4 regions of the Vibrio toranzoniae genome follow, and region 4 is predicted to be linked to each of the others. Evidence: predicted binding sites of a transcription regulator. Region 4 holds the regulator's gene; each other region holds the start of a gene.
What was found. Region 4 encodes PurR, which represses purine synthesis genes. Its sites were predicted from a motif close to TNANGNAAACGTTTNCNTNA; they were not measured.

Region 1 (7,692 bases), 370 kb from region 4:
GGTTTGGATAAGCGAGCAAACAACTCTTCTGAAGGAACCACTCGCAATAACGCGACTAAGGATTCCATGTAGTTGAGGCGAAACTTATCCATGTCCCCTTGCTTATAAGCAATATGGGAAATCATCATATAGACCAGTGCGTTCTCAATGGTCGAATTGCCCGCCGTGTTGGTTAGAAATTCCTTCGCGGTTTGTAGGTCTCTTAACTTGAAGTGAATAATCCCAAGCCAGAGTTTTAGCTCGTCGGGAATCAACTTAAAACGCGTTTGTACCAGGCTAGTGAAACTAATAAGGCGTTGGTGGTCAGTCTCAAACAGTGCCAGTTGTCGAGCAAGCAAGGTTGAAGTCATCACGTTGAGTGGCACGCTATCAAGTTTCAGCGTTTGCCCGTTTAGCAAGCGGCTCAGCTCTTTATCACTGACAGACCACTCAGGTGATAGTGGAGCAGGTAAAGCGAAGTAGTTCGTTAGCTCTCTATTTATTTCCATCAAGTCTTCACTGAGGTTATCTATCTCTATTGAGTAGACACCGCGGAAAGCAAGTTTCCCTGAACTTGGATAAATAAGGCTGACTTTAGCCGCAAGGCGTGTATCGACTTCCTGATCTTTCAATTGAATATTGAGCAGGTAGTCACTGGTGCGCATGTTTTTGGCACCCGGAAAGAAGGGCGTGCTGTCTATTGGGTCTACGAAGTAACTTGGTGCGTCTTGATTCGCTAAATCGGTATAAGCGTATTCAATTTGTTGTTGAAGCAGCAGCGCTTTAACGGCTTTGCGATGCGCTCTCGCATTGTCTCCAATGGCATCGATACGGTTCAGTAATAGCTCTACCTTAGGAATCAGTCTTTGTGTACGTTCAAGCTCAGAGGCTTGGTTTGAAGAGTGCCAAAGCATATAACCTAAAGCCGCGGTGCTTATCAGCAGCACAGTAGAGAGTGACAGTAACAAAATATTAAACGGTGATGTCTTTTTACTTGGCTGAGGTTGCTCGGTTACCTCAAGAGGTTGGGGCTGTGCATTGGCCAAGCTCACAGAGCTAGGATTAAGGAAGTACCCTTTGCGTGGGTAGGTGACCAAGATCTTAGTCGCATCACTTTCTGGTAGGTACTTCTGCAGTACTGAGCGCAGTGTGCTGATCCTGTTAGTAAGCACATTCTTCGAGATGAAGTTACTTTGCCAAACCGACTCGATGATCTGCTCAGCTGCGAGCGGCTCACCCACGCTAGTCAGAAACAGTTCGAGTAATTCAATAGAACGAGGTTCTAGATCGATGACCTGCTCGTTGCAACTTAAGACACGTGTCGCTGGATTGAATTCTAAACCTTCGATAGAGATCGAGGTTTGAGTGTCTTTGGCACTAGAGAGGTAATCTTGCATAAAAAAAGAGAGGGTAGCTTATAAAAGCTAAATACTAGCTGTTTTCGTTATGAAAAACAGCTAGTAATTCATTGATTGGATAACTTGGAATTAAGACGCGTAGTTGACCGAATAACGAGTAGGCTTGTGGTTCATCGCTAATACGATGTTCAATACCGCTGTACCCAACACAGAAACCGCAATCACCCAAGGCGATACGAAGAAGAATGATGCAAACAGAATACACGCATCAATAGCCATTTGGGTTTTGCCCACTGAGATACCGTAGCGATCTTGAATGAACAAGCATAAGACGTTGAAGCCACCCAAGCTTGAGCGATGACGGAATAAGATCAGCATACCTAAGCCCATCAACAGGCCGCCTGCAACAGCGCAGTAAATCTCATTATGAACGTCTAACGAGATCACCAAGTATAAATGATCGGCAAACACAGACACTAAAGCGCCAGAAATGGCACTGCTTATCGCAAAGTGACGGCCAAATCGTTTCCATGCCAATAAGTAGAATGGGCAGTTGGCAATAAAGTACAAAATACCAAAGGTTACTGGTGTAAATTGACTCAAAAGAAGTGCCAAGCCTGTCGTGCCACCAGTAAGCAGGTTTGCTGACTGTAAAAAGAAGACGCCTAATGCGACTAAAAACGTACCAGTGAGGATCGCTACCCAATCTTCTTTACGTGAGTGTTTTTCCATCGTTTTTATAATTACCTAACCAATAAAGGCGTGCATAGTAGAGAAAAACCTTAGCTTTCGGTAGCTAGAGGGGGAAAATTAAGGTAAACCTATGTAATCTTCGTTTTACAGGGTGTAAAGCGTAAAATTGACAGTAAGTACCATCTTTGGTTGGATAAGCTTTATAACCATGATGAGCCTTAATTGTGATTATGAAAAAACCGCATGATAAAATTGCAATTAGATCTTTATGACCTAAATCAAATTATGTAGAATGCGTCACATCAAAACGGTGACGGAAACGTTTGCTTTCGGTCGTTGTGTGGTTTTTTTGAAACTTTCAGTACAATCTGAGTCAGGAGATACAGATGCTTAAGCGTGACATGAACATTGCTGATTACGATGCGGATCTATTCGCAGCTATCCAAGAAGAAACTCTTCGTCAGGAAGAGCACATCGAACTTATCGCTTCAGAAAACTACACAAGCCCACGTGTAATGGAAGCTCAAGGTTCTCAACTTACAAACAAATACGCTGAAGGTTACCCTGGTAAGCGTTACTACGGTGGTTGTGAGTACGTAGATAAAGTTGAAACTTTAGCAATTGAACGTGCATGTGAACTATTTGGTGCGCAATACGCGAACGTACAGCCTCACTCAGGTTCTCAAGCAAACAACGCTGTGTACATGGCACTACTAAATGCTGGCGATACCGTTCTTGGTATGAGCCTAGCGCACGGTGGCCACCTGACTCACGGTTCTCCAGTAAACTTCTCTGGTAAGCTTTACAACATTATCCCTTACGGTATCGATGAAGCGGGCCAAATCGATTACGAAGAGATGGAAGCGTTAGCTATCGAGCACAAACCTAAGATGATCATCGGCGGTTTCTCAGCTTACTCTCAAGTTTGTGATTGGAAGCGCATGCGTGAAATCGCTGACAAAGTAGGTGCTTACTTCTTCGTCGATATGGCTCACGTTGCGGGTCTAATCGCGGCAGGTGTCTACCCGAACCCAGTTCCACACGCGCACGTTGTTACAACAACCACACACAAAACGCTTGCTGGCCCTCGTGGTGGTCTTATCCTTTCTAACGAAGGCGAAGATCTTTACAAGAAGCTGAACTCAGCAGTATTCCCAGGCGGCCAAGGTGGCCCTCTAATGCACGTTATCGCGGGTAAAGCAGTCGCGTTCAAAGAAGCTCTAGAGCCAGAGTTCAAAGAATACCAAGCACGCGTTGTTGCTAACGCAAAAGCAATGGTTGCTGAATTCTTAGCACGTGGTTACAACATCGTTTCAGGTTCTACAGAGAACCACCTGTTCCTAGTTGACCTAATCGACAAAAACATCACAGGTAAAGAAGCCGATGCAGCACTAGGTGCAGCGAACATCACTGTGAACAAGAACTCGGTACCAAACGATCCACGTAGCCCGTTCGTTACTTCAGGTATCCGTATCGGTTCTCCTTCTATAACTCGTCGTGGTTTCTCAGAAGCAGACGCGAAAGAGCTAGCAGGTTGGATGTGTGACATCCTAGATAACATGGGTGATGAGTCTGTTATCGAAGCAACGAAAGCAAAAGTACTAAATATCTGTAAGCGTCTACCGGTTTACGCTTAATTTTTTCTGCGTAGAGTGAACGAATTTCTGTGTCGCACATACTCATTTGCTAGCGCAAACTCCGTGTGAGCTCCTTGAACTTTGCTCATCTACTTTGAAAAATACTTTTAAAGGGGCTCATTGAGTCCCTTTTTTGTTTTAGGGAAAGGTGTTGAAGACTCCGCACCTTTTCCTTGAACTAAAGCTATTAGATTGAAATACGATTTGAAGGGCTCCTTGTTAGGAGCCTTTGTTGTATTTGGTGATTTGAGTAGCTGAAAATATAGAAAAGCGGGTACTAAAAAGGGCTAATGCTTGCACATTAACCCTTTGTTCTCTCTCTTTGAGTTGGTTCTACTTTTTGATGCTAAGTAGCGTACCTGATTTACATCTAAATGAGTAATAGCTGCGGCTTTCATTGAATTTTCCCAAGCCTTCGCCATCACAGTAGTCGATGTTAATATCACGCATTACTTCTAGTGTGTCTTCGCTGTTTAGGGCGAATTTAGAACCATCAGAACAGACGATACGAATTCGCTCATCATGGCTTACTGAGTAAATATCGACTTCGGTATTACACAGCTCAAAAGAGGCTTCACGAAAGTTGTCTTGCTGTGTATTTGAAGCGCAACCTGCAGTCAGTGTTGCAGCGAAAACTGCCAAAAGTCCGAGTCTTTTCATTGTTAATCCTTCGCTATCATCAGATTGGATGATGAGTTTTATATGCTATTTGAGGTAGCCTATACAACAATACGCTTCGGTTCAAGGAGCGTTCGTTGACTCTAAGATATAAAAGTATAGATGTAGACAGATAATTTATAACGGGTTTGTTGCATGTTTACTTATTACGTATCACCAACAAAAAAGACCAACACAGAGGTTGGTCTTTTAATAGGAAGCTCGTTTAAATCATTATCGAAACTGTTTGGCTTCTGGAAGATACTCAAAACCAGCAGATGCGAGCTTAGCGATCAATGCAGCTTTGTCAATTTCGTAGAAGTTAACTACTCGATCCAAATTACCGCCGAAGTCATCGCGAAGCTTCATATTGACGATGCTCATCAACATTACTGGATCCATCTTTTCAAAGTTAGCGAGATTCATACTAGTCCTCGAAATCTGAAATCAGTAGGTTCGCGGCGGCAAATGCTGCACGTTCACGAGCTTCTTTAGCAAGGGATTCATCGGCAGCAAGGTCGTTCAATGTTTTTACTGCGCAGGTGATCGCTTTAGGGATATAGCCTTGGTCGCCACTGCCAATTTGAGAATACAGTTCACGCACTAAATCACAACAATCGTATACTTTCATTTTTATACCTAACCAAATGATAACTGATATCAATATACACATAGAGATAAGCAAAAACAAAGTGGATCTGCTCAAGAGCAGAGTTAGTTTGTCTTTGCTCAATATATCACTTAGTTAGCCTGCGGCTTAGGCTTCTCTTTACTGATTCGTTTGGTATTTACCGATTAGCCAGAGACTTGTTGTTCAAGTTGATAGGTGACTTCATCAGCAAGGTTTAGTTGTTTCGCGAGCTCTTTCAGGTACGCCTTTTCCATGAAATTCTGTTCGTCGGCCACAATCAAAGAGGCTAAGTAGATCTCGCTCGCTTGCTGAGGTGAAGTGGCTAGTTGCGCAATCTCACTTGGGTCGAGTGGCTTGTGCAGTTCTTCAGAGACCAACTTAGTCAGTTGATAATCAGCGCCCATGTTTTCTACTGCTTGTTCTATCTTAGCCATCTCTTCTTCATCAACATGACCATCAGCTTTAGACGCGGCTATCATCGATCGTAGAATCAGAACACTGTGATTAGCATCATTTTCATCAAACTGAGCCTGATCGACATCTGGTGCTTGACCTTGTTTAGACTGGTAGTCGTTGTAGACTTTATAAGCGAGAGCCCCAAGAGCTGCTGCGCCACCAATGCCGGCTGCTCTCTTACCCATTTTCTTGGTCTTTTTAGAGCCCATTAACGTCCCTAACAGTCCACCACCAACAGCGCCTGCACCGAAAGCGCCAAGTGTGTTCTTGTTGATACCCTTGTCATTGCTGCTACTGCCTTGAGAGAGGCTGCTTAAACCCGAAGACCCTTGGGCAAGCTTCTGAGTACCTTGTTTAACGAGATCTGACTTAAGTGCTTGGTTAAGTAAGCTTTTGATATCCATCGATACCTCCAATGGTGAGCATGTCCAAAAAGTTGATAACACCAATATACGGATTTGAATATGAACAGGGGATTAACTTACGTTATTAACTCTACTGATAAATAGAAGGGAGTTTGCAGGGAAATGACAGGTACAAAAAAGGCCACCGAATGGCAGCCTTTCAATGTTTATCTAGTCAGTAATCGGATGACTAAGCTAGTTGAGCTTTAAGGTGCTCGATCACCGTGTCCATTGCGATAGCTTCTTTATCACCAGTACGACGGTTTTTGTATTCGAAGTTGCCTTCGTCCATGCTGCGATCGCCGATAACGATAGTGTGAGGAATACCCACTAGCTCGATATCTTTAAACATTACACCAGGGCGCTCTTTACGGTCATCAAATAGTACTTCGATACCCATAGCGGTTAATTCAGCGTATAGCTTCTCAGCTGCTTCTTTAACGCGCTCAGATTTGTGCATGTTCATTGGTACGATAGCAACTTGGAACGGCGCTAGTGCGTCTGGCCAAGTGATACCGAATTTATCGTGGTTTTGCTCGATCGCAGATGCAACAACACGTGAAACACCGATACCGTAACAACCCATTTCTAGGATTACGCTCTTACCATCAGGGCCAAGCACGTTACAGTTCATTGCTTTAGAGTAAGTATTACCCAGTTGGAAGATGTGACCAACTTCGATACCGCGCTTAAGTTGGATAGTACCTTGACCACATGGGCTTAGGTCACCTTCAACAACGTTACGTAGGTCTTCAACTTGAGCAAGCTCAACGTCACGACCCCAGTTAATACCGAAGTAGTGCTTACCGTCTACGTTTGCGCCAGCGCCGAAGTCGCTCATTACAGCAACAGAGCGGTCAACGATGAATGGTAGCTCTAGGCCAACAGGACCTAGTGAACCAGGACCAGCACCAACAAGTGCACGGATTTCTTCTTCAGAAGCCATTTCTAGTGGAGAAGCAACCTGTGGAAGGTTTTCTGCTTTCACTTCGTTAAGCTCGTGGTCACCACGGATGATTAGCGCAATGATATCTGCTTCTACTTCATCAGACGCTTTAACGAATAGAGTCTTAACTGTCTTCTCGATTGCTAGACCGTGTTGCTCTACAAGTTCTGCGATTGTTTTTGCGTTTGGCGTGTCAACCAGTTCCATCTCTTGAGTCGGCGCTGCCGCTTCAGTCGTTGGAGCAAGTGCTTCGGCTTTCTCGATGTTTGCTGCGTAATCTGATTCAGAAGAGAATGCGATTAGGTCTTCGCCGCTTTCAGCAAGAACGTGGAACTCTTGAGAGCCGCTGCCGCCGATTGCGCCAGAGTCGGCCAATACTGGACGGTACTCAAGGCCCATGCGGTCGAATGCTTTACAGTAAGCATCGTGCATCGCTTGGTAAGACTTTTCTAAGCCTTCTTTGTCGATATCAAAACTGTACGCATCCATCATAGAGAATTCACGTGCACGCATTACGCCAAAACGAGGGCGACGTTCATCACGGAATTTAGTCTGGATTTGGAACAGGTTTAGAGGAAGCTGTTTGTAAGAGCTAATCTCGTTACGTACTAGGCTCGTCACCACTTCTTCAGCTGTTGGGCTAAGAACGAACGGACGAGAGTGACGGTCTGTGAAACGAAGTAACTCAGGGCCCATCTTTTCAGAACGGCCAGTCTCTTCCCAAAGCTCAAACGGTTGAACTACGGGCATCAAGATTTCAACGGCACCTGCATTATCGATCTCTTGGCGAACGATATTTTCGACTTTACGCAGTACACGTAGACCAGTAGGTAGCCAAGTATATAAACCTGAAGCTAGCTTACGGATCATACCTGCACGTAGCATCAGCTGGTGGCTGATAACTTCTGCGTCGTTTGGAGTCTCTTTCAGA
Region 2 (7,692 bases), 320 kb from region 4:
CGATGGGTGAACCTTGGTAACCACGAGCTAAGAAGTTTGATGGGCCCAAGCAAATACCTTTACCACCGACGATATCCATCGCGTCGATGATGCTGCGTTGGCCACGGTGCGTACAGTGGTACTTAACGATGGCTGATACAACAGAAGGCTTTTCGCCAAGGTCGATACCCGCAACGGTTAGGTTACTCGCTGCATCCATTACGTAAGCATTACCCGCTAGGCGTGCAAGTGGCTCTTCAACCCCTTCCATACGACCTATAGGCTGTTTGAATTGACGACGAATACGAGCGTAAGCGCCGGTTGCGAGTGCTGCAGATTTGATGCCACCTGTTGAGTTTGAAGGCAGTGTGATTCCACGACCCACCGACAGGCATTCAACCAGCATACGCCAACCTTGGCCAGCCATTTTCTGGCCACCAATGATGAAATCGATAGGGACGAAGAGATCGTTACCTTGAGTTGGACCATTTTGGAAAGGCACGTTGAGTGGGAAGTGGCGGTTGCCAATCTCAACGCCCTTTAAATCGGTTGGGATAAGTGCACACGTGATACCAAGATCTTTTTGGTCACCCAGTAGGCCATCCGGGTCACGAAGTTTAAAAGCTAAACCTAAAACAGTCGCAACAGGTGCGAGAGTGATATAACGCTTGTTCCAAGTTAGGCGCATGCCCAATACTTCTTCGCCTTGCCATTCACCTTTACATACCACGCCGTAATCAGGGATTGAACCTGCATCTGAGCCGGCTTCTGGACTCGTTAGGGCAAAACAAGGGATCTCTTTACCTTCGGCTAGGCGCGGCAGGTAATGGTTTCTTTGTTCTTCTGTTCCGTAGTGTTGTAACAGCTCACCCGGGCCTAACGAGTTAGGTACGCCAACCGTTGATGACAGCACGCTAGAAACACCCGTTAGCTTCTGTAGAACCAGAGATTGAGCGTAAGCTGAGAATTCTAAACCGCCGTATTTTTTCTTGATGATCATGGCGAAGAATTTGTGGTCTTTCAGGTATTGCCATACTTCTGGCGGCAAATCAGCAAGTTCATGTGTCACTTGGTAATCATTGACCATTTCACACACTTCATTGACTGGGCCATCTAAAAATGCTTGTTCCGCTTCAGAGAGCTTCGGATCAGCAATGTTCTGCAGCTTCTTCCACTCAGGCTTGCCTTTGAACAGTTCTGCTTCCCACCATACTGTGCCTGCTTCTAATGCTTCTTTTTCTGTCTGAGACATCGCCGGTAGAACTTTCTTAAATAAAGAGAGTGCTTTTTGACTGATTAGGGTTTGGCGAATTGTTGGGACAGCAAAAATCGCAACCGCTAAGAGATAGCAAAGCCAGCCAATGACAGCGACGCCACCAAACAATGTCAATGCTACCATCGCGCCAGTTAAGACGATTAATGCACGTACCAGACTAACTCTATGGTAAAGGCAGGCACCTAAGATGGCTGTAAAGCCGAGTAGGGAGAGCAATATGTTCATGAACGATTTCCTTTTCAGAGATCACTTATTGTTATTAAGTTTAGGTAAGAGGTCTAACCAGTCAAGTGTAAACAGAATATTAAATATTTGTAAAACTCCAAAGTGGATAAAAAGTGATCTTAATAGAGTTAAAATTCTAATTGTGAGAGGTCGGTGGTGAATGTTTGGACGAATTGACAGGGACAAGTTAATAAAGGTGGCAATCTTTGGGCTTAAGTGTCGACACAATTTCATGTTTGTGGGTAAACTCAGGTAAAAGAGGGAAAACCCCTCAGCTCTCATTTCACGTACCTTAAGCTGCGTAAATAAATATAAGAGATAAGCCTTATGTACCAAGACCTAATCAAAAGTGAATTGAACGAAGCGGCAGACGTTCTGAACAAGTTCTTGAGTGATGACCATAACATCGCTCAAATTGAAGCGGCGGCAAAAATGATTGCTGACTCATTCAAGCAAGAAGGGAAAGTGCTTTCCTGTGGGAACGGTGGTTCACACTGTGATGCGATGCACTTTGCGGAAGAGCTTACTGGTCGATACCGTGAAAATCGCCCTGGTTTCGCTGGCATTGCGATTTCAGATCCTAGCCATTTATCTTGTGTGAGTAACGATTTTGGCTACGATCACGTGTTTTCTCGTTACGTAGAAGCGGTAGGTCGTAAAGGCGATGTGTTGTTTGGTTTGTCGACTTCGGGTAATTCCAGCAATATTTTAAAAGCGATTGAAGCTGCTCAAGCGAAAGGTATGAAAACCATCGCGCTAACCGGGAAAGATGGCGGAAAGATGGCTGGTTGTGCCGATATCGAAATCCGAGTGCCACATTTTGGTTATGCTGACCGAATTCAAGAGGTTCACATTAAGATCATCCACATTGTGATTCAACTTGTAGAAAAAGAAATGGAATAACAGTTTACAGACATTGGAGCCTAGCATAGGCTTCGCTGGTTTTAATAGGGAGTAGATTAGACCATGTGTGAATTGCTCGGTATGAGCGCGAATGTACCAACAGATATTTGTTTTAGCTTTACTGGTCTAATGCAACGTGGAGGCAATACTGGCCCACACCGTGATGGCTGGGGTATTACTTTCTATGAAGGAAAGGGTTTTCGTACATTTAAAGATCCTACCCCGAGCTGTGAATCTAAAATCGCTGAGTTGGTTCAAAACTACCCAATTAAAAGCCAAGCTGTTGTCAGTCATATCCGTCAGGCCAATCGTGGTGGTGTCAATTTAGAAAACACTCACCCTTTTACCCGTGAGCTTTGGGGGCGATACTGGACCTTTGCTCATAATGGTCAATTAACGGATTATGATGATCTGGTGAGTGGGCGTTTTAGACCCGTCGGTGAAACGGACAGTGAACTCTCTTTCTGTTGGCTACTCAAACAACTTGAAGAGCGTTTCCCTGAGCCGCCTCAAGACATGGAAGGCATGTTCCGCTTCTTTGCTGAGTGCTGTGAGAAGTTACGAGAGAAAGGCGTTTTCAATATGCTGTTAAGTGATGGCGAGTACGTCATGACTTACTGTACCAACCATTTGTATTGGATAACAAGACGTGCACCTTTTGGTAAAGCGAGCTTAATTGATGAAGACGTTGAAATTAATTTCCAAGAAGAGACCACGCCGAATGATGTGGTGACTGTCGTCGCAACTCAACCTCTTACGGATAACGAAGAGTGGTTTAGAATGAAGCCGGGCGAGTACGCATTGTTTCATTTTGGTGAACTGATCAGCAACAATCATCACGTGCTGGAAGATGTTGCTTATGCGCCGAAAAAGGTCGCGAGCCAAGCGCCAACTGAACCATTGAGCTAATCGTCGCGAATAGCGTTATTTGATCCGCACAAAAGAAAGGCCGTTTACTTTACTCATAAGTCAGTAAGCGGCCTTTTTGTTTCTTAGTTATTGACTTGTGAGAGTCGTCTGATGAATTACTCTTCTGCGTAACCGTGCTTGCCCAACACGTTGCCGTCTAAGACTGCTTGTCCGTTTACCATTGATAAACGATCTTCGATGAACCACTTACAGGCCATAGGGTAAATGTTGTGTTCTTGAGTAAGCACACGGCTAGCTAACATGTCAGCATCATCATCTTCAAATACTGGAACCTTAGCTTGTAAGATCACCGGGCCACCATCAAGTTCCTCAGTAACAAAGTGAACGCTGGTACCGTGTTCTTTGTCTTGGGCGTCAATAGCACGCTGGTGGGTGTGTAAGCCCGGGTATTTAGGTAACAGAGAAGGGTGGATGTTGACCATCTTCCCAGCATAGTGACGAACAAACTCTGAACTTAGGATACGCATGTAGCCAGCGAGTACGATTAAATCTGGCTGGTAAGCATCGATCTTAATCATCAGTTCATGATCAAATTCTTCCCGGGAGTTAAATTCTTTTGGATTCACCGAGTGAGCGTCAACACCCGCTGATTTTGCTCGCTCTAGACCAAAAGCATCCGTTTTATTTGAGAAAACGGCCTTAACGGAGGCGTCAATCGTATGGTTATTACAGGCATCCAAAATGGCTTGCAAGTTACTTCCGCTTCCTGAGACTAAAACGACGATGTTTTTCTGAGGGTGACTGTTATTCATAGAATGGCTGTTCTTCATAGACTGGAAAATGCAATTGATTAACTAAAAGTATTTACAATTTACCTACATAAACTAAGGCTTTCTGCGGGCTAAATAGCAAAATGAGGACCATTAGGTCCTCATTGATTAACTAAGTAAGTGAGCGTATCACTTATTTGATTTCAACTTGCTCTTCACCCGCTTCTGCGTTTGCGATCTCACCGATAACCCAGGCGTTTTCGCCTTCAGCTTTCAGTAGTTCAACAGCAGCGTCTGCTTGAGCTTTAGGTAGAGCAACAACTAGGCCAACACCACAGTTGAAAGTGCGGTACATTTCGAATGTCTCCACGTTACCTTTCTCTTGTAGCCAACTGAAGATAGCAGGCCATTCCCAGCTCTTACCATCAATGACGGCTTTAGTACCTTCAGGAAGTACGCGTGGGATGTTCTCCCAGAAACCACCACCTGTGATGTGCGAGATAGCATGAATGTCATGCTCAGCAATCATCTTAAGCGCTGATTTGATGTAAATCTTAGTGGGTTCGAGTAGGTGTTCACCGATAGTGCGACCTTCTAGTTCTTCATTCTTATCAGCACCAGAAACTTCTAGAACTTTACGAATCAAAGAGTAGCCGTTTGAGTGTGGACCACTTGATCCAACAGCGATAAGTGCGTCGCCTGCTGCTACTTTAGTGCCATCAATGATGTCTGCTTTTTCTACAACACCAACACAGAAGCCCGCTACGTCGTAGTCGTCGCCCTCATACATGCCTGGCATTTCAGCCGTTTCACCGCCGATTAGTGCACAACCAGCTTGAACACAACCTTCAGCGATACCAGAAACAACGTCTGCTGCTGTGTCTACATCGAGCTTACCTGTTGCGTAGTAGTCTAGGAAGAATAGCGGCTCACCACCTTGAACGATTAGGTCGTTCACACACATTGCCACTAGGTCGATACCAATGGTGTCGTGTTTTTTCAGATCCAAAGCAAGGCGAAGTTTAGTACCAACACCATCAGTACCTGAAACAAGTACCGGCTCTTTGTATTTCGTTGGAAGTTCACATAGGGCGCCAAAGCCACCAATACCGCCCATTACTTCAGGGCGACGAGTGCGTTTAACGGCACCTTTAATACGGTCTACTAGTGCATTACCTGCGTCGATATCAACGCCTGCGTCTTTGTAGCTTAGAGAAGAAGTATTACCACTCACGGGATAGTCCTCGAACTTAAGTTGGATGTGAAAACGGCGTTATTCTAACAGGGCTTGTTTATGAAGAGCAAACGTTTGCGCGGTTTTTTTTATTAGAATAAAGATTCTGAAATAACCACAAAGTTCGTGTACAATCTACAGGTTTGTTTAAATATTGCCGGAGTTGGAAATGAAAGTTGTTGAAGTGAAACACCCGCTAGTAAAACATAAAATTGGCCTGATGCGTGAAGGTGAGATTAGCACTAAGCGTTTTCGTGAGCTAGCGACAGAAGTGGGTAGCCTTCTAACATACGAAGCGACATCAGACTTTGAGACTGAGCGTGTAACTATTAATGGTTGGAACGGTCCAGTTGAAGTTGACCAAGTTAAAGGTAAAAAAGTAACAGTAGTGCCAATCCTACGTGCTGGTCTAGGCATGATGGACGGCGTTCTAGAGCACATTCCAAGTGCCCGTATCAGCGTTGTTGGTGTTTACCGTGACGAAGAAACACTTGAACCAGTACCATACTTCAACAAGCTTGCATCTAATATCGAGGAGCGCATTGCTCTTGTGGTAGACCCAATGCTTGCAACAGGTGGTTCTATGATCGCAACGATTGACTTAATGAAAGAGAAAGGTTGTAAGCACTTTAAGATTCTTGTACTTGTAGCGGCTCCTGAAGGTATTGCCGCTCTAGAAAAAGCGCACCCAGACGTAGAGCTTTACACGGCTGCAATTGATGAGAAGCTCAACGACAAGGGTTACATCGTTCCAGGTCTTGGCGATGCTGGTGATAAGATCTTCGGTACTAAGTAATTCGGTTTCAGCTTAAGTCACTCTAAACCGTTTCTTAACTCGCTGAATTAGCCGTATTAATAAAAAGGGAGAGCATTCGGTGCTCTCCCTTTTTGATCTCGTTGGCTTGCGATTCTTTTGAATCTAGCTTTACCGATTGCTTAATCGATTTGAGCTTTGTCTACCACAGTGTTGTCGCCTAGCTCTTCAGGAAGGACTAGGTTCAGTAGAATTGCCACGATGCCACACAAGCTTACGCCTTGTAGGCTGAAGTCACCGATACCAAAGGCCATGCCGCCAATACCAAAGACTAAAGTAATACCCACAATCACAAGGTTACGTGATTTATGCAGGTCTACATTGTTCTTGATGAGAGTATTGAGCCCAACTGTTGCGATTGAACCAAACAGCAGAATCATGATGCCGCCCATCACTGGAACTGGAATCGTTTGAAGTAGTGCGCCTAGCTTACCAACCAAGGCTAAAACAATGGCCGTAACGGCAGCCCAAGTCATGATCACTGGGTTAAATGCTTTCGTTAGCATTACCGCACCTGTTACTTCACTGTACGTTGTATTTGGTGGCGCGCCCAGCATAGAAGCCGCAATCGTAGCGACACCGTCGCCAGTGATGGTGCGGTGTAAACCTGGTTTTTTAAGGTAGTCTTTGCCAGTTACGTTAGAGATAGCAAGCATGTCGCCAACGTGTTCAACGGCCGGTGCAATGGCGACAAATACCATAAAGAAGATAGCGTTGATGTTGAACTCAGGTGTTGTGAAGTTTGGTAGTGCTAACCAAGATGCTTGAGCCACGGGGGTGAAGTCTACTGCACCATATATCAGGCTGGTGATATAACCCGCAACAATACCGCCGAAGATAGGCAGCAGTTTAAGGAAGCCTTTTGAAAACACACTGATGACAATCGTCACTAACAATGAAATAGATGAAATCCACAATGCAGCATCTGCATCGATAAGCTGAACTGCACCGTCGCCTGTTTTACCTAGCGCCATGTTTACTGCAACAGGCGCAAGACCTAAACCGATAACCATGATGACAGGGCCAACCACGACGGGTGGAAGCAGTTTATGAATGAAGGCAACGCCTCGTACTTTTATCAATGCGCCCATTAATACATACACAACTCCTGCCGCCATAAGGCCACCCATGGTTGCTCCTACACCCCAAGTCTGAATTCCGAACATGATAGGTGCGATGAAGGCGAAAGAAGACGCTAAGAAGATTGGCACTGAACGGCGTGTAATAAGTTGGAATATAAGGGTACCGATACCCGCGCCAAAGAGTGCAACGTTAGGATCAAGCCCTGTCAGTAGCGGCACTAATACAAGTGCACCAAAAGCTACAAACAGCATTTGCGCACCTTGCAAAGCATTTTTCATGTTAAATCCTTAAAAATGGTCGTTATATGAAAGTCGAAAAATAAAATTCGCAGGATTCTATCACTTGGCAAACGATTGCTACACTAGATAGATCAAATTTATTTATCTTAGTGATGTTTGTTGCTATCAAAATAAGAAGAAATTCAGTTTACAAGTAAACGATTTATCATGGTTAGGTGATATTTTATGGTTATTAAACACAGTGGGGGTTATCGACCTTGCCCCTCAATCCATAGTTGCTTATCATCAAGGCACAAGAT
Region 3 (7,692 bases), 340 kb from region 4:
TAGTTCTTCAACTAATAAATTCTCAAGGCCGTTTGAGGTAACCGCTAGATATTGATTCATAGTGTTCTTTTATTGATAAAAATTAGCTCGATTATACCTGAATTTGCTACTAGAGCATCACACTAAACTCGGATTTTCATTGAATCTTTCAACTAACTGGCTAGCAAATGCACAGTGTTGAAGCGATCGCTTACCCACCCCCCCTGAGGACACAAGACCTATCAAACCAACTCCATTTCTGACCATCTATTAACCAAAGTAGTGGCGTGAATTTATATTCACCTTAAAATTGGTATATACCAGAAAGGATTTATGGATGAAATTGAGTTACAAAAGACTTAAAACAAGGAATAAAGGCAGGCAATTTCCACTTCTAGTAGTGGAAATAGGCAGAAATTAAGGTGAAAAAATAGCCATAAGTTCACTATTTATATGATTGGGAGGTGATGTATTTATCAAGATGAGATTTTTTAGGCACAAAAAAATCGGCTATTAAGCCGATTATGAGGAAGGTTTCTGTGAGTTTTGTCTAGTGAGGAACGTTAAATGACATACTAGATTAGAAGCTAACCTACCATCGCTATGTGTGTTTTATGCAGGATAGTATTCGCGTCTACCATTCTATCGTGCATTACTTTGATTGAGTCTCCAAAGCGCAGCCCTTTTGAAGGCGTCAGCAGGAACTCTTCTAGGTCGACAAATGCACATAGGCTCGCACACTCTCCCACTTCCAATACAATGAAATACCCTAAGCTATGCTCGTTATTCATTTGTACAATATCCCCTTCTTGAGGATATTCATGGCCAGTGCCTTGTGAGTCGAAAAACCAACTCTTAGGCTGTACAGGCTTATGGAAGCGCTTTGCTGCCACACAATAGAGTGCCAGTTCAGCTTGACGAGGCTCAGATAGATCTAAGCCAGAAATTTGTTCTTTGAAGGTTTGGTATGCAGATGCATCATCAACAGTGAATTCATTATCTTTAAACGCGCAGTCCACCAGCTTGTTGCGGACCAGATTCGTTTTAAAAACCATATCCTCTCCGAGGTTTAGCATTAATGAACATTGCTGATCATCATAATACCAATTCCATGTATCGCTAGGTTTAAGCATCATTTCGTCTCACACTGTTGAACCATTCCGTTAGGTAAAACGCAAAATTACCTTCAATTACAGTAATTTTACTGAGCAATAGGCAAAAAAAAAGAGGAAATGAATTCCTCTTTCTTATCGCTTTTCTCTACAACTCAGTGAGTTACAGTGTCTCTTTTAACAAGACGATGCCAGATTGTCGCTTTTATAAGGATAAAAGCTTTTTGAAGATTATAAATTTTTGACGATGTCGCCTACAAGGCCTGGACCTTTGTAAATGAAACCAGAGTAAACTTGTACAAGCTTAGCGCCAGCCATCATTTTCTCTTTTGCAGCAACATAAGAGTCAACGCCACCTACCCCAATGATCGGCAGTTGGTCACCCAACTCTTCGTGGAGTTTACGAACCACTTCAGTACTGCGAGATTGAACTGGACGTCCGCTTAGGCCACCCGCTTCGTCGCAATGCTTCATGCCATCAACAATACTGCGATCTAATGTTGTGTTGGTTGCGATCACACCATCGATCTTATTTTTGATCAATGATTCGCAAATCTGGCTGATTTCGTCATCACTTAGATCTGGAGCGATCTTAAGAGCAAGCGGGACATATTTACCATGCTTCGCTTCTAATTCAGATTGCTTGGTTTTCAATTCAGACAATAAATCATCAAGAGCTTCACCATATTGTAATGAACGAAGTCCTGGAGTATTTGGTGAAGAGATATTTACCGCAATGTAACCTGCGTATTGATATACCTTCTCCATACAGATCAGGTAATCCTCCGCACCCTTCTCAATTGGTGTGTCTTTGTTCTTACCGATGTTGATACCTAAAATGCCGTCGTAGTTTGACTTCTTAACGTTCTCAATCAAGTTATCGACACCAAGGTTGTTAAAGCCCATGCGGTTGATAATACCTTCGGCTTCAACAAGACGGAACAAACGTGGTTTGTCATTACCTGCTTGTGGACGAGGAGTAACAGTCCCTACTTCCACGAAACCAAAACCCATTGCGCCAAATGCATCAATACATTCGCCGTTTTTGTCTAGGCCGGCAGCAAGGCCAACTGGGTTTTTAAAAGTAAGACCCATGCACTCTACAGGTCGGTGAGGTAATTGTTGGCGATACAAAAGATCAATAGGTGTACCGGTGAAGCGTTTGAAATTTTGAATTGCAAGATCATGTGCCTTTTCGGCATCAAGTTGGAAAAAGCCAGTTCTGGCTAGACGGTAAAGCATTGTGCCTCCGATAGAAAAAAGCGCCGTGTAAACGGGGCGATATTATTTACTTATTTACCCAACTATTCAATCTATTACTGCCTGTAAAGGTAAGATAATCGAGTTAGCTAAAGAAAGAGGCTTACTATTAAGCAAACGTTATCGTATCCCCCAACAAATGATCCAGTTGACTATTATTCATGTAACGAGCATCAGTCAACTCGGCCAATTAGAAGCTAACTTGACCAAGCATAAGTGACTCGACGAAGTAATTGGAGCGTCATTCATTATCCAGCTAAACGAAAAAGGCAGACCTATTGGCCTGCCCTTGTTTCTTTTCGTTTTTATCTAATCGCTAGTCTGTCGACATGCAGTTTAAGTTCAATAGCATCAACTCTCGCAACGCTACTGAGAACTTAGCAAACTCATGAACCGAACCGACTTTGAATTCGTTCAAGATACTTTCCCAACGATGTAGAGAAACAGAGTTACTTTCCATCCAATCATCCAACGCTTTAATCACATCAAGGTCGGCACCACAACCGCAATTAAGCACTTGGCCAGTTAGCTGACGTTGCTGCCAGTCCAGATCTTCTCTGAATGCCGCACGTGCCAGCGCTTGCCAGTTGTTGTCCACTGCTTGGCCATTGATTTGTTTCAAGAACCAGTGCAGAGACAAACGGTCACCAAGGTTGAAGTAAAGCTTAGACGCTTGTTGTACTGTTTTACCCGTTTCTCGAGCCACTGTTGATATATCCAGTGCTGAATACAAGCTAGACAAACGAGCCACCGAATTGGCCAGTTCTGCAGTTACTCCCTGATCAATCCACACCTGAGCCATTGCCTGGTGCTCTTCTACTTCTGACGCCACTAGGTTTTCATCCAGTTTCTCAGTAATAGCAGCCACATCCCCTTGGTAAAGTTCAATCAATGCATTCACTGATTGTTTACCATTACGGTTTCTTAGCAACCAACGCGCTAGACGACGCAACGTGCGACGCACATGATAAAGCAACTCATATTGAGCTTCAGAACTTGAGATGTTATCCAACTCACGAATGCTTTTCAGAACTTTGCCTAGACCGTAAATCTCACGAGATGCCGCGTAAGCATTTGCAATTTCAACAATATTTGCGCCTGTCTCTTCTTGCAAACGAGTCACGAAGTTACAGCCCATCTCGTTAACCATTTGGTTTGCAAGTGCAGTAGCAATGATCTCAGCACGTAACGGATGGTTATCCATGTGTTGATGATAGTTACGGCGTAACTCAGTTGGGAAGTATTGCATCAGTTGCTGAGCATGGAACTCATCATTTGCAATATCATCATTCACAAGATCTTCTTTCAGTACCATTTTACCGTAAGCAATCAGCACTGATAGCTCTGGCCTTGTTAGCGCTTGGCCTTGCTTCTCACGCTCTAGCAAAGTTTCATCGTCAGGAATGTATTCCAAACCACGATCCAAGTACCCTGCTTTTTCCATTGTGTGGATGAAGCGGATTTGTTCTTTCACTAAGCCAACACCTTGATGCTCAGTAACCGAAATAGATTCAGCTTGGCAGTAGGCATCATCGAGTACGATTTCGCCTACTTCATTTTCCATCGACTCTAGAACTTGGTTACGTTGTTTAACGGTGAGATCACCATTAGACACTAACCCGTTCAAGAAGATTTTAATGTTCACTTCGTTATCCGAACAGTCTACGCCACCAACATTATCAACAAAGTCAGTATTAACTCGGCCACCTGTTAGCGCATATTCAATACGACCCAGCTGAGTCATACCTAAGTTACCACCTTCGCCAACAACTTTAGCTTTTAGGTCGCGGCCATCAATGCGAAGCATGTCATTTGCACGGTCACCTACATCGGTATGAGTCTCGTTTGAAGACTTAACATAAGTACCAATACCGCCATTCCAAAGTAGATCCACTTTCATAGACAAGATCGCTTTGATCAAATCATTTGGCGCCATTGAAGCTTTTTTGGTGCCCAGCATTTTCTGAATTTCAGGCGTTAAAGGGATAGATTTCGCGCGACGAGAGAAGATGCCACCACCTTGAGAAATCAGGTCCTTATTGTAATCTTCCCAGCTTGAACGAGGCAGATTAAACAGACGATCACGCTCTACCCAACTGGATGCTGAATCTGGATTCGGGTCAATGAAGATGTGCATGTGGTTAAACGCAGCTTGCAGGCGAATGTGCTTAGATAGCAGCATACCGTTACCAAACACGTCGCCCGCCATATCACCCACACCAATTGCAGTGAAATCTGTCGTTTGGCAGTTGATACCCATTTCACGGAAGTGACGCTTAACCGATTCCCAGCCACCTTTAGCCGTGATGCCCATTGCTTTATGGTCGTAACCGTTTGAGCCACCAGATGCAAATGCATCACCCAGCCAAAAGTTGTACTCTCCAGCTACTGAGTTGGCGATATCTGAGAATGTCGCGGTACCTTTATCGGCAGCAACAACCAAGTAAGGGTCATCTTCATCGTGACGAATCACGCTCTTAGGCGGGATAACCTCGCCTTCGATGATGTTGTCAGATACATCCAGTAATGCACGAATGAAACGTTTGTAACAACGTTGACCTTCAGCGAAGATTTCATCACGGCTAGACATTGTGTGCTGGCGTTTACAAACGAAACCACCTTTAGCACCCACTGGGACAATTACCGTGTTCTTAACTTGCTGTGCTTTAACTAGGCCTAGAATTTCAGTACGGAAATCTTCTTGACGATCTGACCAACGCAAACCACCACGAGCGACTTTACCTGCGCGTAAATGCACACCTTCTATATCAGGAGCATAGACAAAAATCTCGAATGCAGGGACAGGAGCTGGAATATCTGGAATCTCGCTTGGTCTCATTTTCAGAGCCAACCAAGGTTTAAACTGTTTGTTTTCGTCTAACTGGTAATAGTTAGTACGAAGTGTCGCAGTGATCATTTCCATGTAACGACGAATGATACGATCATCATCCAAACTTTCTACATGATCAAGCTGCTCCGTAATCTTCTTGATAAGATCTTGTTGACCTTTCGCGCTGCCTTTCAGTTTTGGATCGAAACGCTTACCGAACAAGCTCACTAACCCTTTCGCTAGCTCAGGGTAATGAGACAATGTGTCTTCAATGTATTGTTGGCTGAATGGGAAGCCAACTTGACGCATGTAACGAGCATAAGCACGTAGGATTGAGATTTCACGACCGGATAGGCCTGCTCCAAGTACTAAGCGGTTAAAACCATCACTGTCTAACTCTCTTGCCCAGATAGCAGCAAAGGCTTGTTGGAAAAGATCACGAGCTTCACGAAGATCAACGGTCTTGTCGCTCTTATGCAGCATTGAAAAGTCCAAGATCCAATAGGTTAAACCATTGGTCTTACGCACTTCGTAAGGAGATTCGCCAATCACACGTAGACCAAAGTTTTCAAGCATTGGCATTACTTCAGAAAGGTGAATTGGCTCGTCACTGTGATAAAACAGTTTCAAACGAACGGCTTTCGAATCTGCTGCTTCTTCTTGAGGACGGTAGAACAGCATACCAAGTCTGTTATCTTCGCTTAATGCTTCCAAACTCTCGATATCGGCCACCGCAGAACCAGGCATCATGTCTTCTTTGTACGATCGTGGGAACGCACGCATGTACTCTTTAGACAGCGGAAGCCCTTTGCTTTCACCAAAGTTAGCAATGATTGACTCAGATAAGCGGTCATCCCACGTAGACGATACTTCCATTAAATTCTGCTCAATTGTTTTCACGTCCACATCCATGTTGTTGTTATCAACACGAACAATATAGTGCGTTCTCGCCAGCGGGCTTTCAGAGAAATACGTTGTAAATTCAACTTCTTGTTCACAGCCAAAGTACTGCTTCAAGATGCGCTGTGTTTGACGACGAAGTTCAGTGTTGTAACGATCTTTTGTTACATAAACCATACAGCTAAAGAAGCGACCAAACGGGTCTTTACGAACAAACAAGCGTAGAAGGTCACGATCTTGCATTTGCACAACGCCAGTACCTACTTCCAGTAGCTCTTCTTCACGAGCTTGAAGCAGTTCATCACGCGGGTAATTTTCAAGAATGTTATGCAGTGCTTTGTAAGAGTACGATCCCTCACGGTAACCACTCGCCTCTATAATACGCTCTACTTTTTCACGAACCAGTGGAATCGTTTCAACAGTTTGATTGTAAACGGCAGAGGTATAAAGACCGGTAAAACGATGTTCACCGATTACCTTTCCATTCTTATCAAACTTCTTAATACCGATATAATCATTGTAAGCAGGGCGATGAATACGTGAAGCCGTGTTTCCCTTGGTGAGAATGAGTACATAAGGTTTTTTTGCCTCTAAGCGCGCCGAATCAGAAAACTCCGACAACTTAACATTACGTACGCGATCTGAATTTGCAAACAAACCAAGACCTTGCTCTTTAGTCGGTTGCAGTTCAGTGTCACCATTCACAGTCACAAGGTCATATTCCTTGTAGCCCATAAAGGTAAAGTTGTGTTCACCTAACCAACGAAGGAACGCCAACGTTTCATCAAAGCGCTGACCATCAACTGGTATGCTATCTTTTTGCTTTTCAACTTTATTCGTTACTTCTTCAAGTCTTTCAACCATTTTAAGCCAGTCATTCACAACTAAGCTAGTATCTGTAAAAATATCCAGTAGTTCCGTTTTAAGCGCTGTCATTTCAGCTTTACTGCTAAGACGATCCACTTCGATATGAAAAAGCGACTGGAAAGCGCCTTTATTGTTACTCACGCCAACCACATTTCCGGCGCCAGAACGATCAATTTGCGTTGGGTTATGCAGCATAAGGTGAGAAGAAAGATCGAGGCGTGTTAATGCCATTTTTACAGAATCAACGAGGAATGGGCTGTCTGGTACCACTATCTCAACGATAGTGTGAGTAGATTGCCAACCTTGGCGACTTACTGTTGGATTAAATACTCGAACAGAAATTTCGTCAGGTTTTTTTTCGTTGATGTGATGCCATAAGCTAACTACAGCACCATATAAATCAGATTCGTTTCTTTGGATTAAATCGTCTTGAGAAACATTACTAAACAAATGTTGAGCAAGTTGAGTTACGAGAGGTCGATGAGCAAGGTCAAGTTTGTCTTGAATGAGTTTGTACACTTTTTCAAGTAAAACTGGAACCACAGTTTCACGTGCGGTCATAGTCACACTCCACAATTAGAATTGTATTTTATTATAGGGGGATCACTTAAGCTGGTGTTTGAATTCGCGCTGTAAAGCCCACTTCTACTAACGAGTTAAGCAAAGGTAATGCATTCGTTTATTGTAAAAGCATTATTGAAAAATAGTTAATTGTTTTGGAGGTGGTAAGAGGTGAAATGTTTG
Region 4 (7,692 bases):
GCTAGATTAGCTTCCCGTTTTTATTTTGAGGAGGTATCAAACCGAGCCTCTTGTCACAGTCTTGGCGTATTACTCAGGTGAGGCTGCGCCACACTGCCAACAAGAGCCAAATTGTGCTTCGTTGACTTCGTGACACTCACTACATCGCCACTCTTCATAGATGATCGAATCTTGCTGCTTTTGGTAATCATTTACAATAGTGAGAGCTTTGTTGGCCAGTTCTGGTTCATACAGCCAAACGTACGGGTCAGTATCTTCTGTAAATGGGAGTTCCCCTTTTAAACCAAACAACCCCTCACCACGGACCTCACATGCAATATTCTCACTTTCTAGCAATCCACATATGATGTGGGCTTCTGTCGGATTCGATGCAACAAAGATTTTCATGACATAGAACCTTAATCAGTTATCGGTGTTGAGCGAAATTTACCCATTAGCCATTTAGCAAAAATTGGGAACACCCCGAGCAAAGCAAATGACAACAATACTGAAGGGGAAATGATACCTGAAAGTGAGTCAATCTCCGCAAGTTGAGTTCCGGCGTTCAAGAAAACCGCCGTGCCTGGTAGCATGCCTATTTGGCTTGTAATGTAGTAACGACTGACCGACATTGGCGTTAGGCCCATCAATAGGTTGATAAGGAAAAATGGGAATACAGGAATCAGACGCAGGGAAAATAAGTAGAATGCTCCGTCTTTTTCGACCCCCTTGTTAATCGTCGTTAATTTTCCGCCAAACTTAGTTTGGACCCAGTCTCGTAATAAATAGCGACTACTTAAAAAGGCAAGCGTGGCGCCAATTGCACTTGCGAAAGATACCAGCAGCAAGCTATTCCAGAAACCAAATAGAGCAGCTCCGAGCAGGGTGACAACAGCGGCACCAGGAATTGAGAAAGCAGTAATCATTACATACGCAATAAAATAGATAGCGGCAGCTGAAATAAAGTTGCTGTCAATGTAGTCATTTAAAACAGCTTGTTGGGTCTTAGCATTTTCAAGCGTTAAGTACTGGCCGAAATTGATGCCTAACAAGACAATTGTTACGACCAACACAATACCCAATATCATTTTCTTACTCATTGATACTTCCTCTAAATTTTCAATGCATACCGATAGTATAGATAGACAGGCAAAGCATAGATTAACTTTCAGCAGATATAAAAAAAGCCGCAAGAAATGCGGCTTAGTTGTATCGATAGGTTTAAGCTAACAGCGTTAGTTAACACGATTTATAAGTTCTTCACGACGTTGCTGTGGAATTACGGACCAATGTGTACCATTAATTGCTCCTTCTAACGCCCAAAGTAGTTCAATACTGACAGAGGATGTATGTGATTCTTTAATAGCGTTAAACGCGTTTACAGAGCCAGATTCATATAAACGTTCTACGGAATCAATACCTGCTTTTTTCAACATACGTTCAGTCGCGAGTCGAAGATTCGGAAGATCTTTGAGTCGGGTCGGCTTAGCAGAAGACTGTTCAGCTTTTTCTTCTTTAGCAAAACCCAGAGACGTGGTTGCAAGCTGCAAAATTTGCTCTTGGTCTTGCCATAAGCCTTCAGGTAAAGCGAAATATTTAGTAACGACAGGGAAGCCACGCTTTTTGTAGACGTATGGTTGAAACCCTTGTTGTTCGAATTGCTTTGTTGTGCATTTGTCTGCTCGTATGTGCAGTTGGTCATTAACAACCAGAGCAAACATTGTGTCATCAGCAAAAAGACCGAATCCACCAAACATTGAGCGTGATTTTATTTTTCCTAGGGGCTCAAATAACTTCATTGAGTCCTTTAGTATCGGTTTATCCATGTTATTTATCTCGGTGTATTTGAACTACGCCACCAAATAAGCAGGTCCGAGAGATTAGCAAAATGTTGCAATAAAATTGTCAATAGGCCGTAAATTACTAAATGATTAGTAGTTACTGCATTTTGCCATCGGTAACCCCGCTACCATACCAACGAGTGGTTTAGGCCGGAAGCTTTGCGTCCCACTTTTTCAAGAGGTTTGCCCTGTGCGTGACTGATTGAATAGAATAAAGTTTTTGTTGAATGAGGCTCACACTTGTTATTTCAAAATGTGATATTGCTTCAATTAATGATCTTTGTGTTGTGCATCTAGGTTCACTTTGGTTGCTGATAAAAAAAGCGCACCTAAAGGTGCGCTTGATGAAATTAAACTCATTTTATCAATTAATTTAACGTTTTAACTGTACATCGCTCTACGATTTCAGGGTGCATTTCGAAGACACGTTTTTCATGATCTTTGTCTTTTATACGTTCTAATAAAATTTCGAAAGCATTTTTACCAACACGACGTTTCGGCTGGTGCACCGTTGTTAAAGGTGGGGAGAAGTATTCAGCCAGCTCGATGTTGTCGTAACCAATGATCGAAATATCTTCAGGAATACGAATACCTTTCTGTTGCAGGCGACTCATTAGACCTAGTGCCATCGTGTCATTAAAGCAGAATACAGCAGTCGGGCGATCTTCCATCTCAACGATTTGCTCTGCAGCAAGAACTGCCGTATCGCACTCGAAGTTGCCTTCGATGATCATGTTGTTATCGGTAGAAATCTTAGCTTCGTTGAGTGCGCGCTTGTAACCGGCAATGCGTTCAACACAGGCTGCTTTGTCTAAGTGGCCACTTAAACAGGCAATTTTAGAGTGACCGCGTTCAATCAGGTACTTGGTTGCTAGGTAGCCACCTTCTTCAGAGTTATCAATGATCTTATCAGCTTGAGAGCTCTCTGGGCCCCAGTCCATAATAACTTTAGGGATGTCAGCGTGACGGTCTAACATCACTCTTAGTTCTTCAGTTAGGTCTGAACACATAACTAAGATGCCATCTACACGTTTCTCTGCCAGCATTCGAATGTAGTCACGTTGCTTCTCATAGATACCACCTGTGTTACACAGGATCAAAGTGTAACCTTGACGGTAGCAGTAGCTCTCAACACCATCGATAACTTCAGAGAAGAATAGGTTGGTTGATTGAGTAACAAGCATGCCGATAGTGCGCGTTGTATTACACTTCAAGCTACGAGCAACAGCACTTGGTGCATAGTTCAGTTCGTCTACAGCTTTGTTTACTTTTTCTTGAGTCGCTTCTGCAACAAAACGTGTTTTGTTGATTACGTGAGAAACGGTGGTTGTCGATACGCCGGCTAAGCGAGCGACATCTTTTATCGTGGCCATGGTTTTATCCTATTAGAAGCTACTTTCCCAAAGTACGGAATAAAGTAGCCGTTAAGCTACCTAACTAAGAGCTGTAATTTGTAGGGCTCTTTGGGTACTAACGTGCTAAAAAACAAAAAACCGCTATTGAGCGGCTTGTCTTAACACCGAAATGCTCTGAACTTAAATAAGCATAGCATTTCGTGAATGTTTCATATTTTATCGTTTGCGGTCACAATTTTAGACTGACTAGAAGTTACTCGCAATAAAATTCACCCTGAAATCCGGGTGAATTGTCACATTCTATTGAATTTATTTACCTAGTCATGCAATAAGTTTAGTCACCAGCTAGATATTGAGCGTCTAAATTACAGAAGGCGAGTAACAGAGATGAGACTGAAGCGTAGAAACCGAATTCGTCAACGTCATGACATTTCACGTTGAACTTGGGTACCCAAGTAAGGAGTTGTTGCTCGATAAACTGTTGTTGAACAGAAAATGATTTTTCTAGCTCTTCTTCAAGCTCAGTTTCGTTAGAGCGAATGATCAAGTTACCAAGGAAATCGAGTTCGATAGCAATGTGGTCCGCTGGCTCTTTCAGGTCTTGGTTAACCACTAAGTTGTGTTTAGCCATGATCTCTTCCATCTCTTTTGCTGGTTTATCGTTCAATAGTCCAGTTTCGCCGATGTACATAGAAGCGTACGGAAGAGCGCCATGTTTATCTGTTTTTAAGAAAAGATCACAAAAGTCAGCAGACAGTTCCAGTTGCGCGTCTTCACGTGTTTGCAGACGGTTTAGTGCGTCAACTAAGTTATTAATCGCAGGTTCTAGTGTTTTATTTTCGCCTAAGCCAGTCAAGAAAGAACGAATCTCAACAGAGTGGTAGTGATCGAGTTCTTCTTGAGTGAGTTCTTTGGCGAATAAGCTTGATAACCACCAGTAGATTTCTGCTCTTTGTTCGTTGAACGCTTTTGTATCTTTCATTTGATTGATCCTAATATCGTCTTTCGTATACCCGGGGTATTCAGTCTAACTAACCGTGATATTTGCTCAGCGCAAAGCTACTCGTTAGTGGTAATGCCCATATTGAATTGTTATGGACGATAAATAGCAAGGTTTAAGATTGTCTTGTATCAAAAAAAATCCATGTTTATGGCTTTTATCTTCTGCACCACTAGAATTGTTACTAGTTATGAATAGAATAGTCATTGAAACTATTAAATAAGAAAAGTGGTGTAGATGAGCTATCACGTATTAGTCGTAGAAGATGATGTGGTAACCCGCAGTAAATTGGTTGGATACTTCCAGAACGAAGGTTACACAGTGAGCGAAGCAGAAAGTGGCGCTCAAATGAGAAGCGTGTTAGAAGAAAACAACGTGGACCTCATTATGCTGGACATCAACTTGCCAGGCGAAGATGGATTGATGCTAACTCGCGAATTACGCAGTCAATCAGACATTGGAATTATTTTAGTTACTGGACGCACGGATAGCATCGACAAAATCGTAGGCCTAGAAATGGGGGCAGACGATTATGTTACTAAACCTTTCGAACTTCGCGAGTTATTGGTTCGAGTTAAAAACTTACTTTGGCGTATTGCTGCTGCTCGTAAAATAGCGGTCGCTATGGTAGAAGAAACAGAAAATGAATCTGTGGTTCGTTTTGGTGAGTGGACGTTTGATATTCCTCGTCGCGCACTAAGCCAAAACGGTGATCCAGTTAAACTGACTAAAGCGGAATATGAGTTGCTAGTAGCGCTCTCTTCCCACCCTAACCAAGTGTTAAGCCGTGAACGTATTCTTAATATGATCAGTCATCGAGTGGACGCGCCTAATGACCGTACTATCGACGTACTAATCCGTCGTATGCGTGCCAAAATGGAGTTCGACCCTAAGAATCCACAGATTTTTGTGACGGTTCACGGTGAAGGTTATATGTTCGCTGGTGACTAATACCCTTTGGGAAATTATCATTAGTAACGATATTTGAAGGAAAAAAGCCGAGACATCATTTGATGTCTCGGCTTTTTATTACTTAACGGTTATTGCCAGCGAGCTAAGAACCTACAAATTTCTTTGCTGCTCTATCTGCTCAATAGGCTGAGCTGAGCTTATTGTGCTGCAGAAACTTCACTGTCTTCCTCAGCTAAGCTAGAAGCTTCAGGAACAACAACCGGTTCTTCTGAAATGTCCCTACTGGTGTCTAGCCAGTCACGTAGGCTTTGCCAAACCAATCCCATAGTCTCGTGCCAGTAACGCTCGGTTTGCTCAAGGTAGAGCGCCTTAGGCATATACTTATTCCAAGGCTCAACAATCCCTTCTTGTGCAAGGTAGTTTGTGGGTGCAGGTAATGGATCCATACCTGCAGCATTGAACTCATTCAATGCACGAGTCATATGACTAGCAGAAGTCACCAATACCATTCTCTTGTGTTTAACAAACGCAGCAGCTTGGCGGGCTTCTTCCCAGGTATCTTTTGCTGTCTCAAGCAAAATGATGTCTGGTTTTGCTACGCCGAGGGCCAGGGCAACCTTAGCCATCATTCTAGCATTGCTCACTTCAGTGCCTCCTCCGTAGCCAGACAAAATGAGTTTGGCACCAGGATAAAGACGTAGAATACGAATTCCTTCACTCAAACGCATCAAACCGGTGCGGCTAAGCTCTGATGTAGGCGGGATTTGGTCGTCTACGACGTGACCACTTCCAAGCACCATCACGTAATCGACGGTATCGTCGACGGGTAAAAAAGCGGTGTGTTGCCTTTCCATTGGCATTAAAAGTTGGCTAGAAACTGGCTGGAAAGCGATTAGGAAAATACCACAGAGGGCTGAAAGGGTAATTAGGCAACCCGTCTTCCTGTTGATAGTAAACATCACTAGGGCTAAACCCAGAAAGGCGAGAATTAACATTGCTGGCAGTGGCATCAGTAACGAAGACACTACTTTTTTCAGCTCAAACATATCCGAATAGTCCGAAAAAACATCACTTAGTAGTAAAAAGAGACATCGCCTCTTTATTCCTGAAATTCCTGTGACAGAATAGCAGGCACGATAGGACATAATAACTCAAGTAGCCGTGACTGAAGACCGTAATTTCGACGATATTGCCCACAAATTTGCAAAAAATATTTACGGCTCTGACAAAGGAGAGATCCGTCAAGTCATTGTATGGGAAGATTTAGAGCAAGCTTTGAGCAAATTTGAGCATTCATCTTCACCGTTGCATGTGCTTGATGCTGGAGGGGGACTTGCACAGGTGTCGCAAAAAATTGCCGCGCTTGGACATCACGTGTCTTTATGCGATCTCTCATCTGAGATGCTTAAACTCGCAGAAGAAAGTATCTGCGAAGCGGGTTTGTTAGAGCAGTATCGATTTATTCATTCACCGGTACAAAAAGTGGCAGAACACCTCGATGAGAAAGTCGACTTTGTGATGTTTCACGCGGTCATGGAGTGGCTAGCCGACCCAAAAGAGGCGCTTGATTTATTGTTAGAACAAGTAAAACCGGGTGGCGTTGCCTCGATAATGTTTTACAACCACCACGGATTAGTCCTGAAAAATGTGATTTGTGGCAACATTCCTCATGTATTGAATGGGATGCCACATCGAAAACGGTTTAAGCTGCAACCACAAAAAGGCTTGAAGCCTGAAGAGGTTTATCAATGGATAGAAGACGCCGGTCTGGAAATCTGCGGTAAATCTGGCATTCGCTCTTTTAGTGACTACATAGGTAATATGGAGTACATGGGCGATTACCAATTTGAAGATGTATTGGAACTAGAAAAACAGCTATGTCGCCAGGAGCCATATCTGTCGCTAGGCCGTTATATTCACGTTTGGGCTCAAAAACCTGCACAATAACAGCGGTGAATGTGGTAAAAGAAGCCACAACATGCGCTATGCGATCGTAAGAAGCCCGCGTCATAAAGAAATAGGCGTCATATCTAACATGTTCGATATGACAAAGAACAGTAACAGGAACCACAATGAGTGAAATGACTCAAACTGCCGAAGAGCAGCCAATTGATGAGTTGGTGGGCTGGGTCAAGCAGCATGATTTTTCATTAAACTTGCCACCAGAGCGCTTAGCATTTTTGATTGCTATCGCAGTACTAAGCAATGAAAGGTTCGATGAAGAGTTAGGCGAGGGTGAACTGCACGATGCATTTGCCATTGTCACTCGACTGTTTGAAGATACTGGCGAAGCGTCGGCGTTTCGTGCCAACAATGCCATCAACGAGTTGGTTAAACAGAAGTTGATTAGCCGCTTTACCAGCGAAATCACTGATGGCACGAGTATTTATCGCCTATCACCATTGGCGATTGGTATCTCAGATTATTACTTACGTCATCGTCAGTTCTCCAAATTAAAATTGTCTATCCAGCTTTCTATGGTTGCAGATGAGATGGCAAAAGCCATTGAAGCAGCACAAAAAGGCGGAACGCCAGGACATTGGAGAAAGAACGTATACGGTGTGCTCAAATACTCTGTTGGTGAAATTTTCGATCAAATTGATCT

Region 1: the regulator PurR is predicted to act here: its motif matches at 2,342-2,361, upstream of glyA (serine hydroxymethyltransferase).
Region 2: the regulator PurR is predicted to act here: its motif matches at 5,321-5,340, upstream of purM (phosphoribosylformylglycinamidine cyclo-ligase).
Region 3: the regulator PurR is predicted to act here: its motif matches at 2,461-2,480, upstream of pyrD (quinone-dependent dihydroorotate dehydrogenase).

What each region holds. Positions count from the first base shown of each region.
Region 1 covers NZ_AP025514.1:737,752-745,443, forward strand. The annotation lists gene OCU50_RS03265 (winged helix-turn-helix domain-containing protein) at 1-1,376, opposite strand, end outside; gene OCU50_RS03270 (YitT family protein) at 1,467-2,069, opposite strand; gene glyA (serine hydroxymethyltransferase) at 2,417-3,667, shown strand; gene OCU50_RS03280 (hypothetical protein) at 4,001-4,327, opposite strand; gene OCU50_RS03285 (DUF4250 domain-containing protein) at 4,559-4,750, opposite strand; gene OCU50_RS03290 (YaeP family protein) at 4,752-4,955, opposite strand; gene OCU50_RS03295 (tellurite resistance TerB family protein) at 5,120-5,815, opposite strand; gene OCU50_RS03300 (proline--tRNA ligase) at 6,006-7,692, opposite strand, start outside.
Region 2 covers NZ_AP025514.1:788,154-795,845, forward strand. The annotation lists gene fadE (acyl-CoA dehydrogenase FadE) at 1-1,480, opposite strand, end outside; gene lpcA (D-sedoheptulose 7-phosphate isomerase) at 1,808-2,383, shown strand; gene OCU50_RS03520 (class II glutamine amidotransferase) at 2,447-3,292, shown strand; gene purN (phosphoribosylglycinamide formyltransferase) at 3,409-4,065, opposite strand; gene purM (phosphoribosylformylglycinamidine cyclo-ligase) at 4,217-5,257, opposite strand; gene upp (uracil phosphoribosyltransferase) at 5,427-6,053, shown strand; gene OCU50_RS03540 (uracil-xanthine permease family protein) at 6,194-7,432, opposite strand.
Region 3 covers NZ_AP025514.1:1,448,335-1,456,026, reverse strand. The annotation lists gene rlmKL (bifunctional 23S rRNA (guanine(2069)-N(7))-methyltransferase RlmK/23S rRNA (guanine(2445)-N(2))-methyltransferase RlmL) at 1-60, opposite strand, end outside; gene OCU50_RS06295 (cell division protein ZapC) at 567-1,115, opposite strand; gene pyrD (quinone-dependent dihydroorotate dehydrogenase) at 1,323-2,333, opposite strand; gene OCU50_RS06285 (NAD-glutamate dehydrogenase) at 2,668-7,509, opposite strand.
Region 4 covers NZ_AP025514.1:1,111,133-1,118,824, forward strand. The annotation lists gene OCU50_RS04945 (putative signal transducing protein) at 70-387, opposite strand; gene OCU50_RS04950 (TVP38/TMEM64 family protein) at 399-1,079, opposite strand; gene OCU50_RS04955 (TfoX/Sxy family DNA transformation protein) at 1,215-1,805, opposite strand; cyclic di-GMP riboswitch class I at 1,933-2,018, opposite strand; gene purR (HTH-type transcriptional repressor PurR) at 2,189-3,193, opposite strand; gene torD (molecular chaperone TorD) at 3,510-4,157, opposite strand; gene torR (two-component system response regulator TorR) at 4,413-5,126, shown strand; gene elyC (envelope biogenesis factor ElyC) at 5,285-6,133, opposite strand; gene cmoM (tRNA uridine 5-oxyacetic acid(34) methyltransferase CmoM) at 6,249-7,034, shown strand; gene mukF (chromosome partition protein MukF) at 7,160-7,692, shown strand, end outside.